DNA from 3 places in the Candidatus Seongchinamella marina genome. Region 1 is predicted to be linked to each of the others. Evidence: predicted binding sites of a transcription regulator. Region 1 holds the regulator's gene; each other region holds the start of a gene.
The links. The regulator sigma-54, encoded in region 1, starts transcription at its own class of promoters, with help from an activator protein. The targets are predictions, from matches to a motif close to TGGCACANNNNTTGCNNT.

Region 2: EYC87_RS11195 (TorF family putative porin) is a predicted target of sigma-54. The motif match lies at 1,777-1,794, and genes of this name have one in related genera.
Region 3: glnA (glutamate--ammonia ligase) is a predicted target of sigma-54. The motif match lies at 2,102-2,119, and genes of this name have one in related genera.

The regions. Positions count from the first base shown of each region.
Region 1 is NZ_SHNP01000001.1:614,613-618,818, forward strand. Features, by position in the region: gene rapZ (RNase adapter RapZ) at 1-343, opposite strand, end outside; gene ptsN (PTS IIA-like nitrogen regulatory protein PtsN) at 344-811, opposite strand; gene hpf (ribosome hibernation-promoting factor, HPF/YfiA family) at 830-1,117, opposite strand; gene EYC87_RS02680 (RNA polymerase factor sigma-54) at 1,258-2,757, opposite strand; gene lptB (LPS export ABC transporter ATP-binding protein) at 2,911-3,636, opposite strand; gene lptA (lipopolysaccharide transport periplasmic protein LptA) at 3,638-4,165, opposite strand; gene lptC (LPS export ABC transporter periplasmic protein LptC) at 4,149-4,206, opposite strand, start outside.
Region 2 is NZ_SHNP01000003.1:622,285-626,490, reverse strand. Features, by position in the region: gene EYC87_RS11205 (ammonium transporter) at 1-524, opposite strand, end outside; gene glnK (P-II family nitrogen regulator) at 556-894, opposite strand; gene EYC87_RS11195 (TorF family putative porin) at 959-1,678, opposite strand; gene EYC87_RS11190 (accessory factor UbiK family protein) at 2,050-2,313, shown strand; gene EYC87_RS11185 (YifB family Mg chelatase-like AAA ATPase) at 2,353-3,840, shown strand; gene EYC87_RS11180 (cytochrome P450) at 3,974-4,206, shown strand, end outside.
Region 3 is NZ_SHNP01000003.1:268,653-272,858, forward strand. Features, by position in the region: gene EYC87_RS09665 (DUF4124 domain-containing protein) at 1-404, opposite strand, end outside; gene glnA (glutamate--ammonia ligase) at 593-1,999, opposite strand; gene typA (translational GTPase TypA) at 2,752-4,206, shown strand, end outside.

The sequences.
Region 1 (4,206 bases):
GCATGCTGTCAGAACTGAGGGGGTGCTTGCGACGAGTTTCCGAGAAGCGTTTTATAAGTGCCGACTCCTGGGCGTCAAGGAACAGCACTTCTGAGTTTACCGAGGCTGGCAGTGAAGCCATTACCTCGCCGAAATTGGCCAGGTCCTTCCAGGCGTTGCGTGCGTCAATGCAAACCGCCGTGCCGCGAAAGTGGCCGAATTCTTCACTGCTGGTTTTTTCCACCAGTGATGGAAGCAGTGAGACGGGAAGGTTATCGATACAGTAGTAACCCTCATCTTCCAGTTGGTTGAGGGCTGTACTTTTGCCTGAGCCCGAGCGTCCGCTGATGATGATAAGCTGCATTCAGGGTGCGACCGCTTGAGCTTGCGTGGCGAGCTTGAACAGCTCATCCGAGCCCTGGACTTTACGCAGCTCATCGCAAAATTTCGGCTGGCTGAATAGTCTTGCCAGTCCCGCCAGGGTCTCAAGGTGCTGCTGATGGGCCTCTGCAGGTACCAACAATGCGAATACCAGATCTACTGGCTGGTTGTCAGGCGAGTCGAAATCGATGGGTTCTGCAAGTGTAAGCAGTGTTCCTGTGGGCTGGCTGCAATTATCAATACGACAGTGCGGTATGGCGATGCCTTCACCCAGCCCCGTGCTGCCCAATTTTTCGCGGGCAACGAGTTGGCTCAGGACCTCGTCGTAAGAAAGGGAAATCTGGTCATCGCTGATCAGGCGCGCCAGCGTTTCAAATAAACGTTTCTTGCTGACACCCGGAACCTGGCTTGCGGTGCGTTCCGGGGTCAGTAAATCTGCTAAGGGTTGCATGGGGTTATCGATATCTGCCTAGTGTCCGCGGGTTTTTTCTTTGTGCTTTATTAACTGTCGGTCCAACTTGTCGACCAGGGAGTCAATGGCGGCATACATGTCTTCGGATTCTGCATGAGCGAATAAGTCGGCACCGGATATATGTATGGTGGCCTCAGCCTTTTGAACCATTTTTTCTACAATCAGAGTCACCTGAATATTGGTGATCTGGTCAAAGTGTCGTTGCAGTCGCTCGAACTTGGTGTCCACATATTCCTTCAGAGGCTCGGTAACCTCTACATGGTGTCCGCTGACGTTTAGTTGCATATTATTGCTCCTTCTTCAGGTTAACCCGGCTAAACCGGTACCGGCACTGCCGGATTTTTCGATTTCAGTCTGCTACTGATAAAGTTTAGACCACTGTTAGCAAGCAGCGGTTCTTTTCGTCCGTTCTAGCTGGTCATCAACTAGCCCAACCTCTTGCGTTCGTTTGAGGGCGGAATCATTAAGGTTTCCCTGTACTTGGCGATGGTACGCCGGGCCACATTGATTCCCTGTGCCTCTAATAATTGAGTAATTTTGTTATCGCTGAGTGGCTTGCGAGGGTTTTCGGCTGCAACCAGCTTTTTGATAAGGGCTCGAATTGCGGTGGATGAACACTCGCCTCCAGCGGCGGTAGAAACGTGGCTGGAAAAAAAATACTTGAGTTCGAAAATACCCCTGGGCGTGTGCATGTACTTTTGGGTAGTCACTCTAGAAATTGTGGATTCATGCATTTCAACGAGTTCGGCAATGTCTGCCAGCACCAGCGGTTTCATCGCTTCTTCACCGTATTCCAAAAAGTTGCGTTGACGCTCCACTATTCTGGTGGCGACCTTAAGTAGGGTTTCGTTCCGGCTTTGTAGACTCTTCAGGAACCAGCGCGCTTCCTGCAGGTTATCTTTCAGGAATGTATTGTCGGCGCTGCTATCAGCACGCTTTATGAGACTGGCGTAGTCGTTGTTGATACGCAGTTTGGGCGCTATGTCTGGGTTGAGCTCCACTAGCCAGCGGCCTTCCTTTTTACTCACGAATACGTCGGGGACAACATATTCGACATCTTCCGGCGCAAAAGTTTCCCCCGGATTAGGATCCAGCGTTTGAATGAGAGCCAAGGCATCTTTCAGCTGCTCTTCATCAAGCCGGGTTCGTCTCATGATCTGGCTGAAATCACCGCTGGACAGCTGCGGGAGGTGTCGATTGAGAATGAGTCTGGCCTGCTCCAGATGGGGGGTGCCGGGCGGCAGTTGCTGTAACTGAACGAGTAGACACTCTTGCAGGTCGCGGGTGCAGACACCGGTTGGTTCGAATTGTTGCAGCCGGTGAAGTACCGCTACAACTTCGTCCAGCTCCACATCCAGCTCGAGCTCGATAGACTCGTGTATTTCCACAGGTGTTGCTTGCAGTCGGCCATTGCGGTCAGTCGAGTCAATGATCGCCAGGGCGATCAGACGATCGGAGTCGGACAAGCGCGTCAGATTCAGCTGCCAAAGTAGCTGTTCGTGCAGGCTCTCACTGTGAGTGTTGCGGGACTCAAAATCCCCATCGGCGTAGCCGTCATTGGGCGGAGGCGCGGGAGCTGAGCTGGAGGGCAGTAAATCCTCCCACTGAGTGTCCACTGGCAGGTCATCGGGGAGCAACTCACTGCTGGCTGAGGCTTCCAGGGTCGTGCTGGTCTCGCTTTCGGGGTCTGTGCTGTGCTGCACACTCTCCATGGGGCCATCGCTCTGGCTGTTGACTGGCTCGCTGTCGGAGGCTTGGGCAGGGCCATCTTCTTCGTTGACCTCCAGCATAGGGTTGTTATCCAGCGCCTGCTGGATTTCCTGCTGAAGATCCATGGTAGAGAGTTGCAGCAAACGGATAGCCTGCTGCAGCTGAGGCGTCATCGTCAGCTGCTGGCCCAGTTTGAGTTGGAGCGATTGTTTCATCGAATGCTTGGCAAGGCCCTCAGGCGCCAGCTATTAGGCAGACGCCGTGGTGTTACAATGAGATCAGTTTAGCGTTGCCGATAGAGTCGTGGCAACTACTTGGCGCGAAATTTGCTTGTTGACAATCTTTGGGGGGTAGTTCTACTGCCGATTTTACAGTTGGAATTGATCTCCGAGGTATATTCTGCGCACATGTTCGCTGCCCAGGACGTCTTCTGCGGTACCAGAGGCAATAATATGCCCTTCGCCAACGATGTACGCTTTTTCACAAATATCCAGCGTGTCTCGAACATTGTGATCTGTAATCAGCACCCCGATTCCGCGATCACGGAGATGGTTAATAATGGTTTTGATGTCGTTAACGGAGATAGGGTCTACCCCGGCGAAAGGCTCATCTAGCAGGATAAAATCGGGTTCTGCCGCCAGCGCTCTGGCAATTTCAATACGGCGCCGTTCTCCGCCGGACAGCGCCTGACCCAGGCTGTCGCGAAGATGCTCAACGTGAAACTCTTCCAGCAGCTGGTCGCGCCGCTCCAGACGTTGCTTCTTGTTCAGATCCGGCCGAGTCTCCAGAATGGCGAGGATATTGTCGCCGACGGTGAGCTTGCGAAATATGGAAGCTTCTTGGGGTAAGTAGCCCAGGCCATGCCTGGCGCGTTCATGCATGGACAGAGGGGTGATATCTTCTCCATTGAGTTCTATGACCCCTCGGTCGGCCTGGATGATGCCAATGATCATGTAAAAACAAGTGGTTTTGCCCGCGCCATTGGGGCCCAGGAGGCCGACCACCTGACCGCTGTCGACCTGCAGGGAAACATCCCGCACCACTTCCCGACCACGGTAGGCTTTGGCCAGATTATTTGCCTGTAAACAAGCCACGTTAGCGCTCCTCTTCGCTGACCACTCCGGCCGGGATCACTACTTTGACGCGGCTGGACTCGCTGTTCTTGTCGGAGCCCGCCTTGACCAGTTGCTCATTCATCAGATAGTCGATTGAGTCGCCGGTGACGATTGACCCCTCTTGCTCGATATTGGCGTTTTCTCGCAGTTGGATGCGGTCTTCGGTCTTAAAGTACTCTATCGTGTTGGCGCTCGCCTTAATGGGTCCCTTTTCGAGTTCTGGCTGCTGTTGCAGGCGCGCGGGGCTGCCCGTAGCCAGTATGCGATCGGCTTCCTTATCGTCGTGGTAGATGGTGATCTGGTCTGCTTCGATATGCAGGCTGCCCTGGTCCATCCTGACATGGCCCTCATAGCGAGTGAATCCTTGTTTCTCATCACGCAGAGCTTCATCGGCTTCTATGCGGATGGGTTGATCCCGGTCGTCAGGCAGCGCAATGGCGGCGCCAGGGAGTAAAAAGACCAGGACGATGAGTACACTTGGCTTACGCCAATCAAGGCATGGGCGCATAAATGCTCTCCACATTGGGTTTCATGATGATGATTTCATCT
Region 2 (4,206 bases), on a different contig from region 1:
GCCATATGCACAATGCCAGAACCTGCGAAGTCAGAGAAACCGAGGTCGCCAAGGGTATACATGCCAAACACCGCATTTCCGCCCCAGGTCCAGGAACCTTCCATCGGATAGATAAAACCGGTCATGACCACCGCAAATGCCAGGAAAGCCCACAGCTTCATGCGCTCAGCCACGGCACCGGATACGATGGACATGGCCGTTGCAACGAATACCACTTGGAAGAAAAAGTCTGCCGATGGTGCGTAAGTGGCAGCCTCTTCAGCGCCTGCAACACCGTCGCCGGTGATGTTGGAAAGGAACAGGTCGCCGCCGTACATAATCATATAACCGCATATCATGTACATGGTGCAGGAGACCGCATACAACGCGACATTTTTAAGTAATATTTCGGTCGTGTTCTTGGCGCGAACCAAACCTGCTTCCAGCATTGCGAATCCGGCAGCCATCCACATGACCAGCGCACCGCATATCAGGAAGTAAAAGGTGTCCAGCGCGTACTGCAGTTGAAAAATATTGTCTTCCATTAGAATAACTCTCTCTTATTCAGTTCAGGGATTAGATGGCTTCTTCGCCGGTTTCACCGGTCCGAATCCGAATCACTTGCTCCAGGGGCGAGACAAAAACTTTTCCGTCACCGATCTTCCCTGTATTTGCAGCATTGGTGATTGCTTCAATCGTTTGCTCAACGACACTGTCGGCTACCGCCACATCGATCTTTACCTTGGGCAGAAAGTCGACAACATATTCAGCACCTCGATACAACTCGGTGTGGCCTTTCTGGCGACCAAAACCCTTTACTTCTGTCACAGTGATGCCCTGAACGCCGATTTCAGACAATGCCTCGCGCACATCGTCCAGCTTGAAGGGCTTCACTACCGCCGTGATTAATTTCATGTTTGTCTCCTGGTATTTAATATGGGACGCCAACTTGGGCGCCCCCGGTTCGGCTCAATTTCGACTACATGCTTTTGGATATTGAGAAAACCACGGTGTTTTCACCCCAGTCAGTGCCGAACACATCTTCCTCATCAAGCGTTGTGCCCACATAAGCAGCACCAAGGTCCACACCCACAACAGACCAGGTCAGGCCCACGGAATAGTCGGTATAGGAACCTTCACTGGTACCCAAGAAACCTCCATCTTCCTCCAGGTCGTTATAACCGACATGAACGTCCAGGCCCCAGTTTTCGCCAAGGGAAAAGCTGTAGTTCGCGTAGTAATAGAAGAAGGTATCGGTTTCACCGTAGTAGTCATCGGAGTAATTCAGGCCGATGGTAAAATCGTGAAACGAAAAGCTGCCGTAAACTTCCTGATAGTCGCCCTCGGCGCCATCGTCTCCGGGATAGTCGTAATACATGTAGCCCACATCGATGGCTGAGTTTTCACCCACTTCCATGGCCCAGCCGGCATAGTAGTCCAGCTCCAGGGAACCGTTGAAACCATCTGTGCTATCGAAATCGACCGAAGAGCCCCAGGTACCGACATAAATACCGTTATCGAAGGCGTAATCAAAACCGCCCTGGATAGCGATATCTTCGTTCGACTGCGAGATACCACGGAAGCGATAGTCACTGACCAGTGAAACGTTGGCGCTAATTTCGCCAGCCTGCACGGTGGTAGCCATAGCTCCAGACAGTAATGAGACTGCAATTGCTGCGGGAAGTACTTTTTTCAACATGTTTCATATCTCCATGATTTGTTTGACTGGGTGTTAGCTGTGTAATGCGCCATCTCTTCACGGGCACACTGTGTGCGCTGTGACGCTCTGCACTGGGTATTGCATCGGCTGTGCCAAATAGAAATATTTTCATTAAAATCAGAGTGTTGGGCTGAAAATGGCCATTAAATAGCACCCTTGAAGCACTACCGGCGGGCTGCTCAATGCACCCAAATTGATCAGCGCCACCACTTGGCGCACCAAAATGAAGCGTCTGGCAGAAAGTCTCCTCCTTTTACGAGTCAACAACGGTTTTTGCCCGAATCTGATCTGGGTTCCCAGCGCCAAATCGACTAACATTCATGCCACCCTGCCCAACAAGGTCGATAGCAATGGCGATTAAACCCCCCCCTCCTCCCTGGGAAGTCCTGCAACAGGTTAACGAAATGGTGGGTAATTCCGGCCTCAAAGGAGAAGTAGATAAAAGCGTGCGCGCCCTGGCTCAGTCGGCACTTTCCCGCCTGGAGGTTGTAAGCCGCGAGGAGTTCGACGCCCAATCAGAGATCCTCAAACGCACGCGCGAAAGAGTGGTCACACTGGAAGCCGAACTGGAAGCCATGACCAAGGAATTTGAGGCGCTCTCTTCCGAGGGCTGATAAACGCCGGATCACCGGCCCAGTGCTCAAGGACGAGCCATGGAACTGTCTGTTGTTCACAGCCGGGCACTGTCCGGTCTTTCCGCCCCAGCGGTGCGCGTGGAAACCCATCTCTCCAATGGGCTGCCCGCCTTTAATATTGTCGGCTTACCTGAAACCGCAGTGCGCGAAAGTAAGGAGCGGGTGCGCAGCGCTATTCTCAACTCCCACTTCGAGTTCCCAGACCGCCGTATTACCATCAATCTGGCACCCGCAGATTTACCCAAACACGGTGGCCGTTTTGACCTGCCCATTGCGCTGGGCATTTTAATGGCCTCGGGACAGTTAGAAGACAAACAAACGACGCCCTGCGAATATCTGGGTGAGCTCGCCCTGGACGGTAGTTTACAATCCGTTCCGGGCGTAGTTTGCGCCGCTCTGGCCGCCAGTGCGTGCGGTAATGGATTGATAGTACCCACTCCCTGCCAGCGCAACGCCAGCCTGGTTCCGGACGCCTCAGTCCTCGCCGCGCCCGATTTACTTACCCTGTGTGCCCACATCAACGGCTCTGCAACTCTGCCTGAGCCTGATCGCCACATTATGCGAGCAGAAATGAGCTATCCCGACCTCAGTGATGTCGTTGGCCAGGAGTCAGCTCGCAGGGCACTGGAGATCGCTGCCAGCGGTGGCCACAATCTGCTGTTCAGTGGGCCTCCGGGCACCGGCAAGACCTTGTTGGCCAGCCGCCTCCCCGGCATATTGCCGCCCCCATCCCGCGAGGAGGCTCTGGTTACCCTGGCACTGCGAGATTTTCAGGGCAAGGAAGCCAAGGATGCAGCGCTAAGACGACCTTTTCGCAGTCCTCATCACAGCGCCAGCGCCGCCGCCTTAATTGGCGGCGGCAGCGACCCTCGTCCCGGAGAGGCCTCCCTGGCCCACGGAGGCGTGTTATTTCTCGACGAACTGCCTGAATTCAGCCGCCACTGCCTTGAAGTATTAAGAGAACCAATGGAATCTGGTCTGGTGACAATCTCCAGGGCACGACACAAACTCAGCTACCCCGCCAGTTTCCAACTCATTGCTGCAATGAACCCCTGCCCCTGTGGTTATCTCGGTGATCCGGAGCGGCCCTGCCGGTGCACCCCCGACCAGATTAAGCGCTACCGTGGTCGAGTTTCCGGACCCCTGCTGGATCGCATAGATCTCCACGCTCATGTCCCCCGACTTGCACCCGGCCAATTGCTGGCGCAAGACTGTAGCGGCGAATCGTCTAGCGCAATTCGCGCCAGGGTAAATCAGTGTCGGGAGACCCAGCACTCGCGTCAGCACTGCATTAATGCTCGCCTTGGTAACGACCGATTACTGGATATATGTGAGCTGAATAAATCCGCCAAACAGATGCTGGAGCAGGCGGCAGAGCAAATGCTGCTGTCGGGTAGAGCATTACACCGCTCGTTGCGCGTGGCTCGCACGATTGCTGATATGGAGGGCCTTCAGCGAGTCTATGAGCCCCAGTTGAGCGAAGCCCTGGGGTACCGCGGGCACTAAAACCCTAACCCTGCAGTGCAGCAGGGAATACCGGTCTGACTTTACCCAATAACCGGCTTATGCCAGAATTAACTATGAACTAATAGGCGTTAGTTGCACTCCATCCACACAACCAAATTGCCGGGAGGCCATCATGAGCCAATGCCCTTTTTCCAACTTGCTGGATCCCGATACCTATAAGGATGGCATGCCCTATAAGGACCTGAAGGAAATTCGTGATGCGGGCCCGATGGTTAAAATCGAAGACCCAATCACCGGAATTCCCTATTGGGCAGTCACTCGCATTAAAGAGATGGACTTCGTCTCGAAAAACCCCGGGTTATTCTCTTCCGCCGCCCGCTCTGCCTTCCCTATGGAAATGGATGA
Region 3 (4,206 bases), on a different contig from region 1:
TCTAATTGCCATAGGGTACCTGTCTGTGGCGCCCCTTTTGGGGTGCCGTCCAGCAATAGCTGCAGGGTCTGGCCAGGTCGCACGCCGGGAGTGGCTGTGGCGGAGACATCAAACATACCACCGCCCATGGGAATGGTAGTCTCGTTCGCAGGAGAGGTAATGCTGACCTCGATAGGTGTAGGTTCTGGTTCGCGCGGCTCAGGGGTGCTGGGTGCGCGAGGCGCAACTGCAGGGGTAGTGTTGGTTTGCTGCAGGTCTACCTGTTCACTGGCGGTGGTGCCTGCAGGTGGTTGATCGGTAAAGACCACGTTGCCATTTGCGTCAGTGGTTTTGTAGATCTGTGCTGCGCTGTGGGTTGCAAACAATGCTGTGATTAGCAAGGCGAGAAAAGAAGCTTTGGTCATGGCGTGTTCTCCAGGGTCCAGCGAGTCCCCAATACCCTATCAGAAAAGAATTTGCGGTAAGAGTTCCCGCAGTGGAAAAGTTCAGATAATCACGGCAGTGGCGCCTGTTCCTGGTGCTTTAAATGCCAGGCTAGAAAAAAAGGGCTGACCTTGCGGTCAGCCCCTTCCCGGTGTGATAAGCCTGCGGCTTACACGGAGTAGTACATATCAAACTCTACGGGGTGAGTTGTCATGTTCAGTCGCTCGATCTCTTCTTCCTTCAACTCGATGTAAGCATCAATCATGTCGTCAGAGAAAACGCCGCCCGCAGTGAGGAATTCGCGGTCTGCGTCCAGTGCGGCCAGCGCCTGGTCGAAAGTCGCCGCCACAGTGGGTATGGCTTTGCCTTCTTCCGGCGGCAGGTCGTAAAGATCCTTGTCCGCAGCGTCGCCAGGGTGGATCTTGTTCTGGATGCCGTCCAGACCTGCCATCAACATGGCTGCGAAAGCCAGGTACGGGTTTGCTGTAGGGTCAGGGAAGCGAACTTCTACGCGCTTGCCCCTGGGGCTTGGCTCATAGGGAATTCGGATTGAAGCAGAGCGGTTGCGCGCCGAGTAGGCCAACATCACAGGTGCCTCAAAACCGGGCACGAGACGCTTGTACGAGTTAGTAGACGCGTTGGTGAATGCATTCAAAGCGCGAGCGTGCTTGATGATGCCGCCGATGTAGTAAAGGGCTTCCTCTGACAGACCAGCATAGCCGTCACCGGCAAATACATTATCGCCGTCTTTGGCAATGGACATATGAACGTGCATACCAGAGCCGTTGTCACCTACCACGGGCTTAGGCATGAAAGTAGCCGTCTTGCCGTAGGCGTGTGCCACGTTGTGTACGCAGTATTTGAGTACCTGTACTTCGTCACCCTTGGTTACCAGGGTGTTGAAGCGGGTGCCAATCTCACACTGGCCCGCGGTACCTACTTCATGGTGGTGTACTTCAATATCTAGGCCCATTTGCTCCATTGCAGTACACATCGCACCGCGAATGTCGTGGAGGGAATCGACAGGGGGTACGGGGAAATAGCCGCCCTTAACGCCGGGGCGGTGACCGATGTTGCCTTCGTCGAACTGATGGTTGGATACCCAGGCCGCTTCTTCAGAGTGGATCTGGTAGCTGGCACCAGACATGTCCACGTTCCACTTGATGTCGTCAAAGACAAAAAACTCTGGCTCAGGTCCGAAGTAGGCAGTGTCACCAATGCCAGTGGACATCAGGTAGGCTTCTGCGCGCTTTGCTACGGAGCGCGGGTCGCGGTCATAGCCTTGCATAGTAGTGGGCTCAACCACGTTGCAACGAACAATCACGGTAGTGTCGTCAGTGAACGGGTCGATCAGGGAAGCATTGTCGTCAGGCATGAGAATCATGTCTGATTCGTTAATACCCTTCCAGCCCGAAATAGATGAGCCGTCGAACATCTTGCCACCCTCAAAGAAATCTTCATCGACTTCCTTAGATGGGATGGTTACGTGCTGTTCTTTACCGCGGGTGTCGGTGAAGCGCATGTCTACCCAACGCGCTTCGCTTTCTTTGATCAGGTTCAGAGTTTTCTCTGACATGTCTAGTCCTCCAGGGGATTAAGTGTGGCCAGCGGGCCAGCCAGTTTGCTTTTTCAGGGGCCCAGCCAAAGCTTGCGCCCAAATGTATCGGCAGTTTCAGAGTTAGCAAGAGCTGTGCCAAAAAGGTGCTAAAGGTAACTTATTGAATACTATAAACTTTGTGCTGTAGCTCGCGTGTGTCGAAATAAAAGTGCACCAATAAAGTGCATCAACGCACAATATTGGTGCAAGGCCGCCGATTATCGGCCTGCTTGCACCGCCTGCACCAATCCGGAAGCGATGTCCGTGCATTGCATTCCCGCGCAGGGCTACGCATTAGTGCCCCTATGAAATTTGATGTCAAGTTTTTCTACGAGGTGATCACTCAGAGTGAACCCGATCTTCGTCGTTTTATAATCCAGCGCGATGAAAATCTGAAGGTTGTGCTCCAGAGTATCGGCCCTAAAGTTCAAATCCACCCCGGCTGAGACAAGCGATAAAGAAGCGCAAAGCAGGCCTTCCCAGCTGACGCCCGATAGCCGTTACATGCTGCTTTGCGGTGCAGGGGCGATGAATCGCCGCTATGACGGCGTTCCTGTGGAATCCTGACATCGTCAGCTAAAGGTTTACGTCCCGTAAAACTACCAAAACACGACCAATTCTCTAGTGTATAATCCGCGGCCTTCGAACGCCCACTAAACGTCTCGTGGAAGCGCCCTGTCGCCGCATGCGGCAGATTAGTCGCTCCAGAAAATGACTCTATAGGTAACCCCTTGATCGATAAACTGCGCAATATCGCCATCATCGCCCATGTTGACCACGGCAAAACAACCCTGGTGGACTGCTTGTTGCAGCAATCCGGGACATTGGACCGCCGCGCCGAAGGCGCCGAGCGAGTGATGGACTCCAATGACCAGGAGCGTGAGCGTGGTATTACCATCCTGGCGAAGAACACTGCGATTGAATGGAATGACTATCATATCAATATCGTAGATACCCCCGGGCACGCCGACTTCGGCGGAGAGGTGGAGCGAGTGCTGTCCATGGTCGATTCGGTACTGCTGCTGGTGGATGCCGTGGACGGGCCTATGCCGCAGACTCGTTTCGTGACCTCTAAAGCCTTTGAGCAAGGCCTGAACCCCATTGTGATAGTCAATAAGGTAGACCGCCCCGGTGCCAGACCAGACTGGGTTGTGGATCAGGTGTTTGATCTTTTTGACCGCCTTGGTGCTAATGAAGAGCAGCTTGATTTTCCAGTGATTTATGCCTCGGCAATTGAAGGTATTTCAGGCCTGGATCACGAACACATGGCTGCGGATATGCAGCCACTGTTTGAAACCGTTGTGGAAAAAGTGCCAGCGCCGAAGGTCAATAGCGATGGACCTTTGCAGATGCAAATCAGCGCACTGGACTACTCCAGTTATGTTGGTGTGATCGGTGTGGGTCGCATTACCCGCGGCAAACTGGCTCCCAATACCCAGGTTTCTGTCGTTGGTATCGAAGGTGAAACTCGCAATGGCAAGGTGCTTCAGGTGATGGGTTATCTGGGTCTGGAGCGCGTAGATGTTAACTCGGCCGAGGCTGGGGATATTGTCTGTGTGACCGGTATTGATGGCCTTAACATCTCGGACACACTGTGCGATCCCGCTGCCATAGAGGCACTGCCAGCCCTCAGCGTTGATGAGCCCACCGTTAGTATGACCTTCCAGGTCAACGATTCTCCCTTCGCGGGCAAAGAAGGCAAATACGTAACTTCCCGCAATATCAAGGAGCGCCTTGAACGTGAGTTGATACACAACGTGGCTCTGCGCATTGAGCCTGGCGACAGCCCAGATAAGTTTAAGGTATCAGGCCGTGGCGAACTGCACCTGTCGGTGCTGATCGAGTCCATGCGGCGTGAGGGGTTCGAATTGGGTGTCTCTCGACCCGAGGTGATTCAGAAAGAAGTCGATGGCCAGATGCAGGAACCTTATGAACAGTTGGTGATCGATTGTGAAGATGAGCACCAGGGTTCGCTGATGGAAGAGTTGGGCCTGCGTAGAGCAGAGCTTGAAAATATGGTGCCAGATGGCAAAGGCCGGGTGCGCCTGGAGTTCATTATTCCCGCCCGCGGCTTGATCGGCTTCCGTTCCCAGTTTCTTACCATGACCTCGGGCAGCGGAATTATGACGCACGTGTTTGACCATTACGGCGCAGTCAAAAATGCGGAAATCATTCATCGCAGCAAT